DNA from 3 places in the Shewanella decolorationis genome. Region 2 is predicted to be linked to each of the others. Evidence: predicted binding sites of a transcription regulator. Region 2 holds the regulator's gene; each other region holds the start of a gene.
The links. The regulator sigma-54, encoded in region 2, starts transcription at its own class of promoters, with help from an activator protein. The targets are predictions, from matches to a motif close to GTTGGCACGNNNNTNGNNT.
Positions count from the first base shown of each region.

Region 1: the regulator sigma-54 is predicted to act here: its motif matches at 1,660-1,678, upstream of EYR25_RS13590 (DUF3192 domain-containing protein).
Region 3: the regulator sigma-54 is predicted to act here: its motif matches at 1,406-1,424, upstream of EYR25_RS16215 (YccF domain-containing protein).

Region 1 covers NZ_CP037898.1:2,996,405-2,999,681, forward strand. The annotation lists gene EYR25_RS13575 (Mpo1-like protein) at 1-179, opposite strand, end outside; gene EYR25_RS13580 (GNAT family N-acetyltransferase) at 172-810, opposite strand; gene EYR25_RS13585 (DUF2789 domain-containing protein) at 955-1,188, shown strand; gene EYR25_RS13590 (DUF3192 domain-containing protein) at 1,222-1,620, opposite strand; gene EYR25_RS13595 (hypothetical protein) at 1,768-2,151, shown strand; gene EYR25_RS13600 (Zn-ribbon-containing protein) at 2,151-2,924, shown strand; gene syd (SecY-interacting protein) at 3,034-3,277, opposite strand, start outside.
Region 2 covers NZ_CP037898.1:551,018-554,294, forward strand. The annotation lists gene rapZ (RNase adapter RapZ) at 1-275, opposite strand, end outside; gene ptsN (PTS IIA-like nitrogen regulatory protein PtsN) at 272-715, opposite strand; gene hpf (ribosome hibernation promoting factor) at 718-1,005, opposite strand; gene EYR25_RS02405 (RNA polymerase factor sigma-54) at 1,034-2,509, opposite strand; gene lptB (LPS export ABC transporter ATP-binding protein) at 2,615-3,277, opposite strand, start outside.
Region 3 covers NZ_CP037898.1:3,619,455-3,622,731, reverse strand. The annotation lists gene EYR25_RS16220 (alpha/beta fold hydrolase) at 1-851, shown strand, start outside; gene EYR25_RS16215 (YccF domain-containing protein) at 914-1,321, opposite strand; gene EYR25_RS16210 (1-aminocyclopropane-1-carboxylate deaminase/D-cysteine desulfhydrase) at 1,606-2,556, shown strand; gene EYR25_RS16205 (NUDIX hydrolase) at 2,652-3,277, shown strand, end outside.

The DNA.
Region 1 (3,277 bases), 2.3 Mb from region 2:
CCGTACCCTACGACCGGAGTTAATAACAATAATCCCCAATGGGAAGTGACTACCGCCATGACAATTAATAACAAAACCAGAATGCTGCCAATAAAATGTAGCCGCCTACAGGTCAAATCTTGGTGCTGCGAAAGATAAAAAGGATAAAACTCAGCAAAAGAGCGATACGGTTTATTCATCTTGTTGACTCGTATAAAAGAGCAATTGTCCTGCAACACTGCCAATATTAAGTTCACCCAAAGACACAAAATCATGCATTAAAAAAAGACGAGTGTGAGCTTCCTGCGCGCTAAAGACCCCAACACCTTCAAGCTCAGGTTGTTCATCACACCAACTCACTACGGCTTGCACGAGTTGATGCCCTAAACCTTTATGCTGTTCGTTGGGTGACAAGGCAATAAACTGCAGAATGCCGCACTGCTTACTCGGCAACAGCTCTAAAATGCTCGATTCCTTCTTTATAATCGCTTGAGTAGATTGCCATCCTGTACCGAGCAACATTTTGAGTCGCCAGTGCCAATAGCGACCTTCACCTAACGGTACCTTTTGAGTCACAACACAAGCAACGCCGACTAATCGCGTCTGATGAAAGAGTCCTATTAGTGCTTGTTTTTCCTGCCAAAGTGTATTGAGTTCCTCACGGATCGCTGCGCGTAACTTTTGTTCATAAGCGAATTTGTCTGAAGTGGACAAAGCATCCACAAAGAAAGGGTCGTCATGATAGGCGTTATACAGAATCGAAGCGGCAAGGCGTAAATCTTCGGCGGTGAGGTAAACTGCACGGCACTCATCCAAGGTATTATTGTCCATTATTAGAATTCCTTGATTTAGATCACACTCTTATGAGTAGTAATCAATGTATCAAGTAAACCAAAAAGTGCAAATTTTAATCATAGATTGCTTTTTCTAGTGAGTTGCATACCCTAGATAAAGGCACGCAGAGAGGATGTAAACATGGATACAACACCCGTCGATATGAGCCATTTATTTGAACAGTTAGGATTAGCCAATCAAGCTCAAGCCATTACACAATTTATTGCGACCCACAAACTTTCACCACAAACACATTTAACTGACGCCCCATTTTGGACTCAGGCACAAAAGAGTTTTCTTATTGAAGCGTTAGAGGCTGACGCGCAATGGACCGAGCTTATTGAGCAACTTGACGCACAATTAAGAAGGCCCTAATAATTTAGGGCCTTGTTTAATATAGTGAAGTTGTTAAATCTTGCTGTAGGCGGTATCACCCCAACCCACTAGCACATTATTGCTTAAGACGATTGGCGTGCATTCATCCTTAGTGGTTTTACCGTCACTGTGGGCATGCTGGGTGCGATAAAAGAGTACCAACACTTCTTTATCGGCTTGGCCGCCATTCTGCTGCAGATAAGATTCGCTAAAATCCGAGGCGCCCATTAAGGTCATCACTTGGTCTTTGCTCATACCAAGGCTGAGCTTAGTCAGATTATTGCGGTTTTTATCCTGTGTTATTTCCCAAGATTCGCTGCTATCCCACTTAGATTCACTGTCGCCGACATTGACCACACAACCACTAAGACCTAAGCTTGCTAACCCTAAAAATGTGACCGCGATGAGTTTGCGATTAATATTTGCGTTCATATTATGACTTCCTGTGTACTTGTTATAAAAATGCTCAAAAAGCAAAATCAATGCCAAAAAGCAATGTGTTGATTTATAAGAACTAAAATAATCAAGCTCCAGTGAGTTAGTGAAAAATACGATATAGATTAAGGAATTTCACTTATTATGAGTCCCATTGACCAAGTGTTAGCAGCAGCGTGCGCCCTCGAAGCCAGCGGTAAAACCCCAAGCCTTGCCCTGATAAAAAGCCGCGTCGGTAACAAAATCCCCATGCCGCTGCTAATCCAAGGGTTACAGCAGTTTAAATCGATACCTAAAGCCGAGCGTGAGCGTTTAGCGGCCCAAACTCAGCCCGTGGTTGAAGAAACAGACACCGCCGAAGCTTCGCCACTCACAGTCGCCACACTGGCGCAACAGTTAGCCCAGTTGCAACAGGGTATTGAGCAAGCTTTCGCGTTAAAAAACAACGAGATCATGCAACTCAAAAATGAACTTATCGAGCTGAAACAACGTGTCAGTCAACTCGAATCCCAAGGAAAATCCGCTTAATGTTTGTCACCGAATTGCGCTTTGAATGCTTTGCCGATACCACCATCAGTGCGGCAGAACGTGCCATCAATCAATTACTGGAAGCCTACCGCGCTAATGGCCAAATCCTTGGCCGCGAATTTGCCGTGGCCTTTAATGAGGGCGAATTTCGAGTACGCTTACTCATGCCTGAAAAAAACAGTTTGAATCATCGTTATCACAGCCCTTGGGTGAAAAAAGCGCTGGCGGAATTAACCGAGGCTAAGCTACTGGCGCCACGCGAAAAATTCATCGGTCAGGATATTAATTCTGAGGTGAGTAATACTGAGCCACCCAGCTGGCAGCTGCTCTACACTAGCTATGTGCATATGTGCTCGCCCCTGCGAAGTGGCGATAACTTGCTGCCCATTCCGCTGTACCAAATCCCCGCCACCTTTAATGGTGACCATAAACGGGTGATCCGCTGGCAAACCGAGTGGCAAGCCTGTGATGAGTTACAAATGGCGGCAGCCACTAAGGCAGAATTTGCCGCGCTGGAAGAATTATCCAGCCCAAACAGTGATTTATTTAGAAGAGGTTGGGACTTACGCGGCCGAATCGAATACCTGACCAAAATCCCCACCTACTATTATTTATATCGCGTCGGGGGACAGGATCTGCAATCCGAGTTAGCTCGCCCCTGCCCACGCTGTGGCAGTCACGACTGGAAACTCGACGAGCCGCTATTAGATATGTTCCACTTTCGCTGCGAACCTTGCCGCATAGTGTCTAACTTGTCTTGGGATCATCAATAACTGACCCATTGATGAATGGCAAACTCGGCAGGCTAAATAGCCGAGCCGAGTTTACGAAACAGGTTTGCAAGAGGCTTTTCAAGAGACCTTTGCAACATTTACCCCGCGCTTAACGCTTACCTATCAGGTTGTGCCACATACGTTTAAAGCTGGCAAAAATCCCCGAATGTTCGAGCGCCGGCATAGGTAATTCTTCATGTTTGACGGGCGGCGCGATACGTGGCGATAACGCCTCAATAAATTCAGCTAAACTCGGCGCCAATTGGGCAGAAGGAAGCTCGCCGGGAATTTCAACCCAGACACTGCCATCGGCATTATCAACGGTTAGCATCTTATCGCCCTCATCGAGCAAA
Region 2 (3,277 bases):
AGCACTTTATCGCTGGAGTTTAAGAAGAAGCTAGTAAGTTCAGTGCCCGCAGGCAGGCTGGCAAGCTGTTTGACGAGTACCTTGTCTTGCTCCGGCAGGTTACGCACGTCGACGCTGATGGCGACGAGATCGTTACTGCCCTTGAGCTGTTCGAGTAAGCTGCCAATCAGCGGCAAAGGAAGATTGTCGACACAATAGTAGCCGAGATCTTCAAGCACTCTTAGTGCGACCGATTTGCCCGAGCCTGAGCGCCCTGACACTATGACCAGTTTCATCCAGTGATTACCTGATAGAGTTCCGTTTCATCATGCGTCTTGCGCAATTGCTTCAATATTTGTTTGTCACTGAGCTTTTCAGCCATGCAGGACAAAGTGCTTAAGTGCTGTTGACATTGGTCAGCAGGCACTAGCAGCGCAAATAAAATGTCGACAGGTTGTTTATCGATAGCATCAAAGGCTATCGGCTCCTCACATTTCACCAATATGGCTATGGGTTGTGTTATATCGGTTAATCGACCATGTGGAATGGCGATGCCGTTACCTATACCTGTGCTCCCCATCTTTTCGCGCGCCACAAGGCTTTCGAAGATCTCTTGAGATGAGAGGGTGGGGTACTGGGCAGCGGCTAAGTCGCTGATAAGTTCCAGTACCTTTTTCTTACTGCCCGGAGTGGCGCAGGTCGTGCATTCCGGCCGCAGTATGGTACGAAGTTCCATTGCTAGTGTTTTGTTAACTTCTCTTTGTGTTTAATAACCTGACGATCAAGCTTGTCGATCAGGACGTCTATGGCAGCATACATATCTGCATGCTCTGAAGTCGCGAAGACTTCACCACCGGTGAGGTTGATTCTCGCTTCGGCAATTTGTTGCATTTTCTCAACATTGAGCACAACGTGCACATTATTGATCTGTTCGAAATGACGTTCAAGTTTTGAAAACTTTTCCTCAACATAAGCCCGTAACGATTCAGTAATCTCGATATGGTGTCCACTCAGGTTTATTTGCATATAAACGTCCTCCGATTTCCACTTTAGGCTATAAACTTTTACGCTGATTGGAAGGGGGAATAAGCATCGCTTCTCTGTACTTCGCAATGGTTCTGCGCGCAACGTTAATTCCCTGTTCTGCCAGAAGTTGTGCCATCTTGCTGTCGCTTAATGGTTTTTTCTGGTTTTCCGCTGCAACCAGTTTCTTAATGAAGGCTCTGATTGCCGTGGATGAGCACTCACCGCCATCATCAGTCCCGACGTGGCTTGAGAAGAAATATTTTAGTTCAAAAAGTCCCTTTGGGGTATGCATGTATTTTTGTGTGGTCACCCGTGAAATGGTGGACTCATGCATCTCTACCGCTTCAGCGATATCGTTTAGGACCATAGGTTTCATGGCTTCTTCACCGTATTCGAAGAAACCCTGTTGGTATTGCACTATGCAGTTTGCCACCTTGAGCAGTGTTTCGTTACGGCTTTCAAGGCTTTTAATAAACCACTTGGCTTCTTGCAGATGCCCGCGGATAAATTGGCTATCGGCTTGGCTTTTGGTGCTGCGCGCCATGGCTGCATATTGCTGATTAACATTGATTTTTGGCATGCAATCTGGATTTAACTCGACCACCCAGCGACCGTTTTTCTTCGATACCGACACATCGGGGATGACATATTCTTCATCAACAGGGGTGATGAGCAAACCGGGACGAGGGTTTAAGGTTTGGATCAGCGCTATGCTGTCCCTTAACTCGTCTTCTTTGAGTTTGGTCTTACGCATCAACAACCTAAAATCGCGGGCAGCGATCAGATCTAAATGATCTTTGATCAGCATGCGGGCGTTTTCGAGGTGTGGAGTATCCGGTGAAAAGTGGGAGAGTTGGATAAGCAGACATTCGCTTAAATCCCTTGCGGCGACACCGACGGGATCGAAGTGTTGAATACGCTTGAGTACGGCTTCGACTTCATCCAGTTCTATTTCGGGATTGCCCATGGCTTCGAGGATATCTTCAGTACTTTGAGTGAGATAACCTTGATCGTCGATGGCATCAATAATCGCGGTAGCGATGGCTAAATCGGTTTCAGAGAAGGGCGTGAGGTTTTTCTGCCATTCTAAATGTTCGTAAAGGCCTTCACTGGTTTCCCCTTGGAAGGGCATGTCATCTTCACGGCTGGCGCCTGAACCTGAGTTTGGCGATGCGGTAAAGACTTCATCCCAAGTGGTGTCCATGGGCAGTTCTTCGGGCAAGGATTCTTTGGTCAGCGACTCGGCAATGTCCACGGTGGAATTGTCTTGTTCCTGTGGCTGAGCCGTCGTTTCGCTAAAGTCGGTATCGGCGATATCTTGATTACGTTCGCTAGGCGCGTCGAATTGCTCCTCTTCCAGCTCGAGAAGAGGATTAGAGTCTAAGGCTTGCTGGATCTCTTGCTGCAGTTCCAATGACGACAGTTGCAACAGACGAATGGCCTGTTGGAGTTGTGGCGTCATGGTTAACTGTTGACCCAGTTTGAGCTGGAGTGACGCTTTCATGTTACCGCTGATCCCTACGTTATTATTTTGAATTTAGGCCGCTTGTTATCATATTGATGGCGCTGATAAGCCAAAATTCAAGGCTAATTGGCTCTGTTTAAGTAACTATAGCCTGAATTGTTCACCTAAGTACACAGCCCTAACTTGCTGATTGTCTAAGATCTCTGCGGGAGTTCCTTCGGCTATCAGGTTTCCGTGACTGACAATGTAAGCATGTTCACAGACGTCTAAGGTCTCACGCACATTGTGGTCTGTGATCAGTACCCCAAGGCCTCGGCTCTTGAGTTGTTCGATGATTTTCTTGATATCGATAACCGAAATCGGGTCGACACCGGCGAAGGGTTCATCGAGCAGAATAAACTTAGGATTGGCCGCTAAGGCGCGGGCAATTTCGACGCGGCGACGTTCGCCGCCCGATAACGACATGCCTTGGCTATCGCGAATATGGGTGATATGGAACTCTTCGAGCAGATGTTCCAGCTCTTCTTCGCGTTGGTCGCGATTGAGCTCTTTACGGGTTTGCAGTACCGCCATGATATTGTCGTGCACGGTCAGCTTACGGAAGATACTGGCTTCCTGTGGTAGGTAACCAATGCCTTTGCGAGCGCGCAGATGCATGGGATCGGCAGTTAAATCATCGTTATCGATAAAGATATGGCCTTTATCGCTTTTGACTAAGCCCACGACCATGTAAAAGGTGGTGGTTTTACCCGCGCCGTTTGGGCCGAGTAAGCCGACGACTTGACCCGTTTTGACCGTCAGGCTGAC
Region 3 (3,277 bases), 1.7 Mb from region 2:
TTAGGGGCTTAATGCGGGATCAACGCCATTGGAATGATTTTGATCAAAGGTTAAGGCAAAGAGGTTGCAGAGTATTAACCCCTGATTTACCTGGCAATGGGATCCTCACTCACCAAGCCAGTCCTTTAACTATCGCTGAATATGCCAGCTCGGTATGGCAACAACTAGATGAACAGCTAGCGGGACAAGCCTTTTATCTGCTGGGATTATCTATGGGAGGTATGATCGCCATGGAAATGGCTAAACAGCGCCCGGAGCAGATAAAACATGTGTTTGTGCTTAATAGCAGCGCGGCTAACTTATCGCCTTGGTATCAACGATTTAATGGATTGAATGTACTAAGTGCTTGGCTTAAACGTTGCCGTGGGAGTCGGCTTCATTCCATCGAATCGACGATTGTTCGCTTAACCAGTTACCGCCATCGCCGCGATAAAGTCTTGATTGCACGCTGGAGCCAATATCGGCATGAGTCGACACCACATTTTAGTAATGCGTGTCGCCAGTTGTGGGCGGCATTTCACTATTGTTGTCCTGCCTTTTTGCCTGTGCCTGTGAGTATTTTATCGGGTGATCGTGATGCCTTAGTGAATATTCAAACCAGTAGGGCATTGGCACAACATTTTAAGGTCGACTTGGTTGTTTTAGCCTATTGTGGTCATGACATCACTATAGATGCGCCAGCTAAATTGGCGCATTATCTCTTTGAAATCATCTGCTCCCCTGAGCAGGATGTGGGTGAGCCGTTTGCTGATTACACTGATTTACTCGATGAAGAAAGGAACTATCACGAAGCAAGATTAGTGCAATCGCTGCCTAACTATACATCAGCACTACCCAGTGAGGCTGAGTAGTGCAGAGTGATATGCCTTACGCCTTAGAGATTATGGTTTTTACGCTTTCGCGACTATTGCTATTACGCTTTCGCGACTATGGTTTGCCCAATTGGCGTTAGGCTTAATAGCGCGAGCTTAATATGTTGGATCCCAAAGGGGATACCAATAATCGTCACAAAGCAGGCGAGGGCATGGGCTAAATGACCTATGGCCAACCAAATGCCAAACAGCAAGAACCAAATAATATTGCCTAACATGCCAAAGGCGCCTGTGCCTAAATCCTCACGTCCCGTTAAATGGCGTCGATTCATTTGTTCTTGCCCAAAAGGCCAGAAGGTCAGTTCGCCAATCACAAAGCAGGCTCGACCAAAGGGAATACCGATAATACTGATAAAACACAAAATTCCCGCGAGCCACCAGGCTAGGCCCATCACAAATCCACCAAGGACAAACCAAGCAATATTGAAAATTAACCGTAAAAGCGACATTAAATACTCCTTAACCCATTTTAAATCTGTGTTGGATTGGCATTGGCCAACACATAGGATCATTAATTGATTCTGAAATGGAGTAAGCGAGAATTATGCCAAAAAAATTTTATCTAAATATCAATTAGATAATGGTTTTGTTTGTGGTGGGGATTTGTGATATTCGCTAGATTTTCGCGAAAATGCTTAATAAATACGGACGATGTTGACAAGCTCGCGGTACACTACAGCCCTTGTTTACTTCGAGTATATCCATGTTATCTAATAGCCAGTTGACTCATAGCCTGCTCTCTAACAGCCCAGTTGAGTCTTTTTCCTTCGCTGGACGCGAGATATTTCTCAAACGAGACGATCTATTGCATCCTGCGTTTAGTGGCAATAAGGCGCGTAAGTTTGCTTATTTTTTAGACCATGAGTTTGCGGGGATGACTAAGGTTATAGGCTATGGCTCTGCGCAGGCCAACTCACTGTATTCATTATCGGCGCTCGCCAAACTGAAAGGCTGGCTGTGCGATTTTTATGTCGATCATATCGCTAACCATGTTTGTACGTTGCCGACGGGCAACTATGCCGCTGCTATTGCTAATGGTACGCGTGTTATTGATTTATCAAGCCTGATTGCTGCCAATCCTTCTCTTCATCGTGAGCCTAATTGGACTTGCCAAGATTATATTGAGCAGCAAGTCTTGCCTGCAGAGCCTAACGCTTTGTTTGTTCCCGAGGGTGGGCGCTGCCAGTATGCGGAGTATGGTGTTAGCCAGTTAGCTACCGAAATTGAAACGTGGGCAATGCAGCAGGGGATGAGCGAGTTAAAGGTTTTTTTACCTGCAGGCACTGGAACGACGGCGCTTTTTTTAAATCAGTATTTTGTGCGTCAGCAAATAGATATTCAAGTGCTTACCTGCGCGGTTGTCGGTGGCGATGAGTATTTAGCGCAGCAGTTTTATGAGTTAAATCCTAACGCAGCTGAGCATCCACAGATTTTGAATGTGGGGAAGAAATACCACTTTGGTAAACTCTATCCTGAGTTTTATGCCATGTGGCAGCGAATCAATGCCAGTGATGTGCAGTTTGAATTACTCTACGATCCCTTAGGTTTTATGGTGTTAGAAAAGTTTTTACCGCAGTGGGGCGCAAGTCCTGTGATGTATATCCATCAAGGTGGCTTACTCGGGAATGAAACCATGTTGCCACGTTATCAGCGTAAATTTGGTAAAAGTCGCACGACCCTATAGAGCAGATGATTTACTTAGTGACGCTAAGACATAATGTGTTTGAAGCTAGGATACGCCTAAGTTAAGCTAATGAAGTTGCACTATGGGGAATACTAATGACTGAAGCAGAATATCTCGCCAATTACGATCCTAAGGCTTTTAAGGCTCAGCTACTGACGGTTGATGCCGTATTGTTTACCTATCATGATCAGCAACTTAAAGTACTCTTAGTGCAACGCTCAAATCATCCTTTTTTAGGTTTTTGGGGATTACCTGGAGGGTTTATTGACGAACTTTGCGACCAATCTCTTGAGGAAGCGGTGTTACGCAAATTGCAGGAAAAAACGGCAGTAGTGCCGCCTTATATTGAACAACTTTGTACTGTTGGTAATCGTCATCGCGATATGCGAGGCTGGTCGGTGACTGTGTGTTATACCGCGTTGATGAGTTATCAAGCCTGCCAAATTCAGATTGATTCGGTGAGTGATGCTAAGTGGTGGCCATTAGAGGATGTGTTACAGATGCCCTTAGCGTTTGATCATTTGCAGTTAATCAAGCAAGCGCGCGAACGTTTAACCCAGAAAGCCTTGTATTCCTTAGTGCCAGGCTTTGCACTCTCAGAACCTTTCACTTTGCCAGAACTGCAGCATGTACATGAAGCCTTGCTGGGTAAGCCTATCCAAGGAAAATCCTTCCGTCGGCGAGTGGAACAGGCCGATTTATTGATTGATACGGGCTTAAA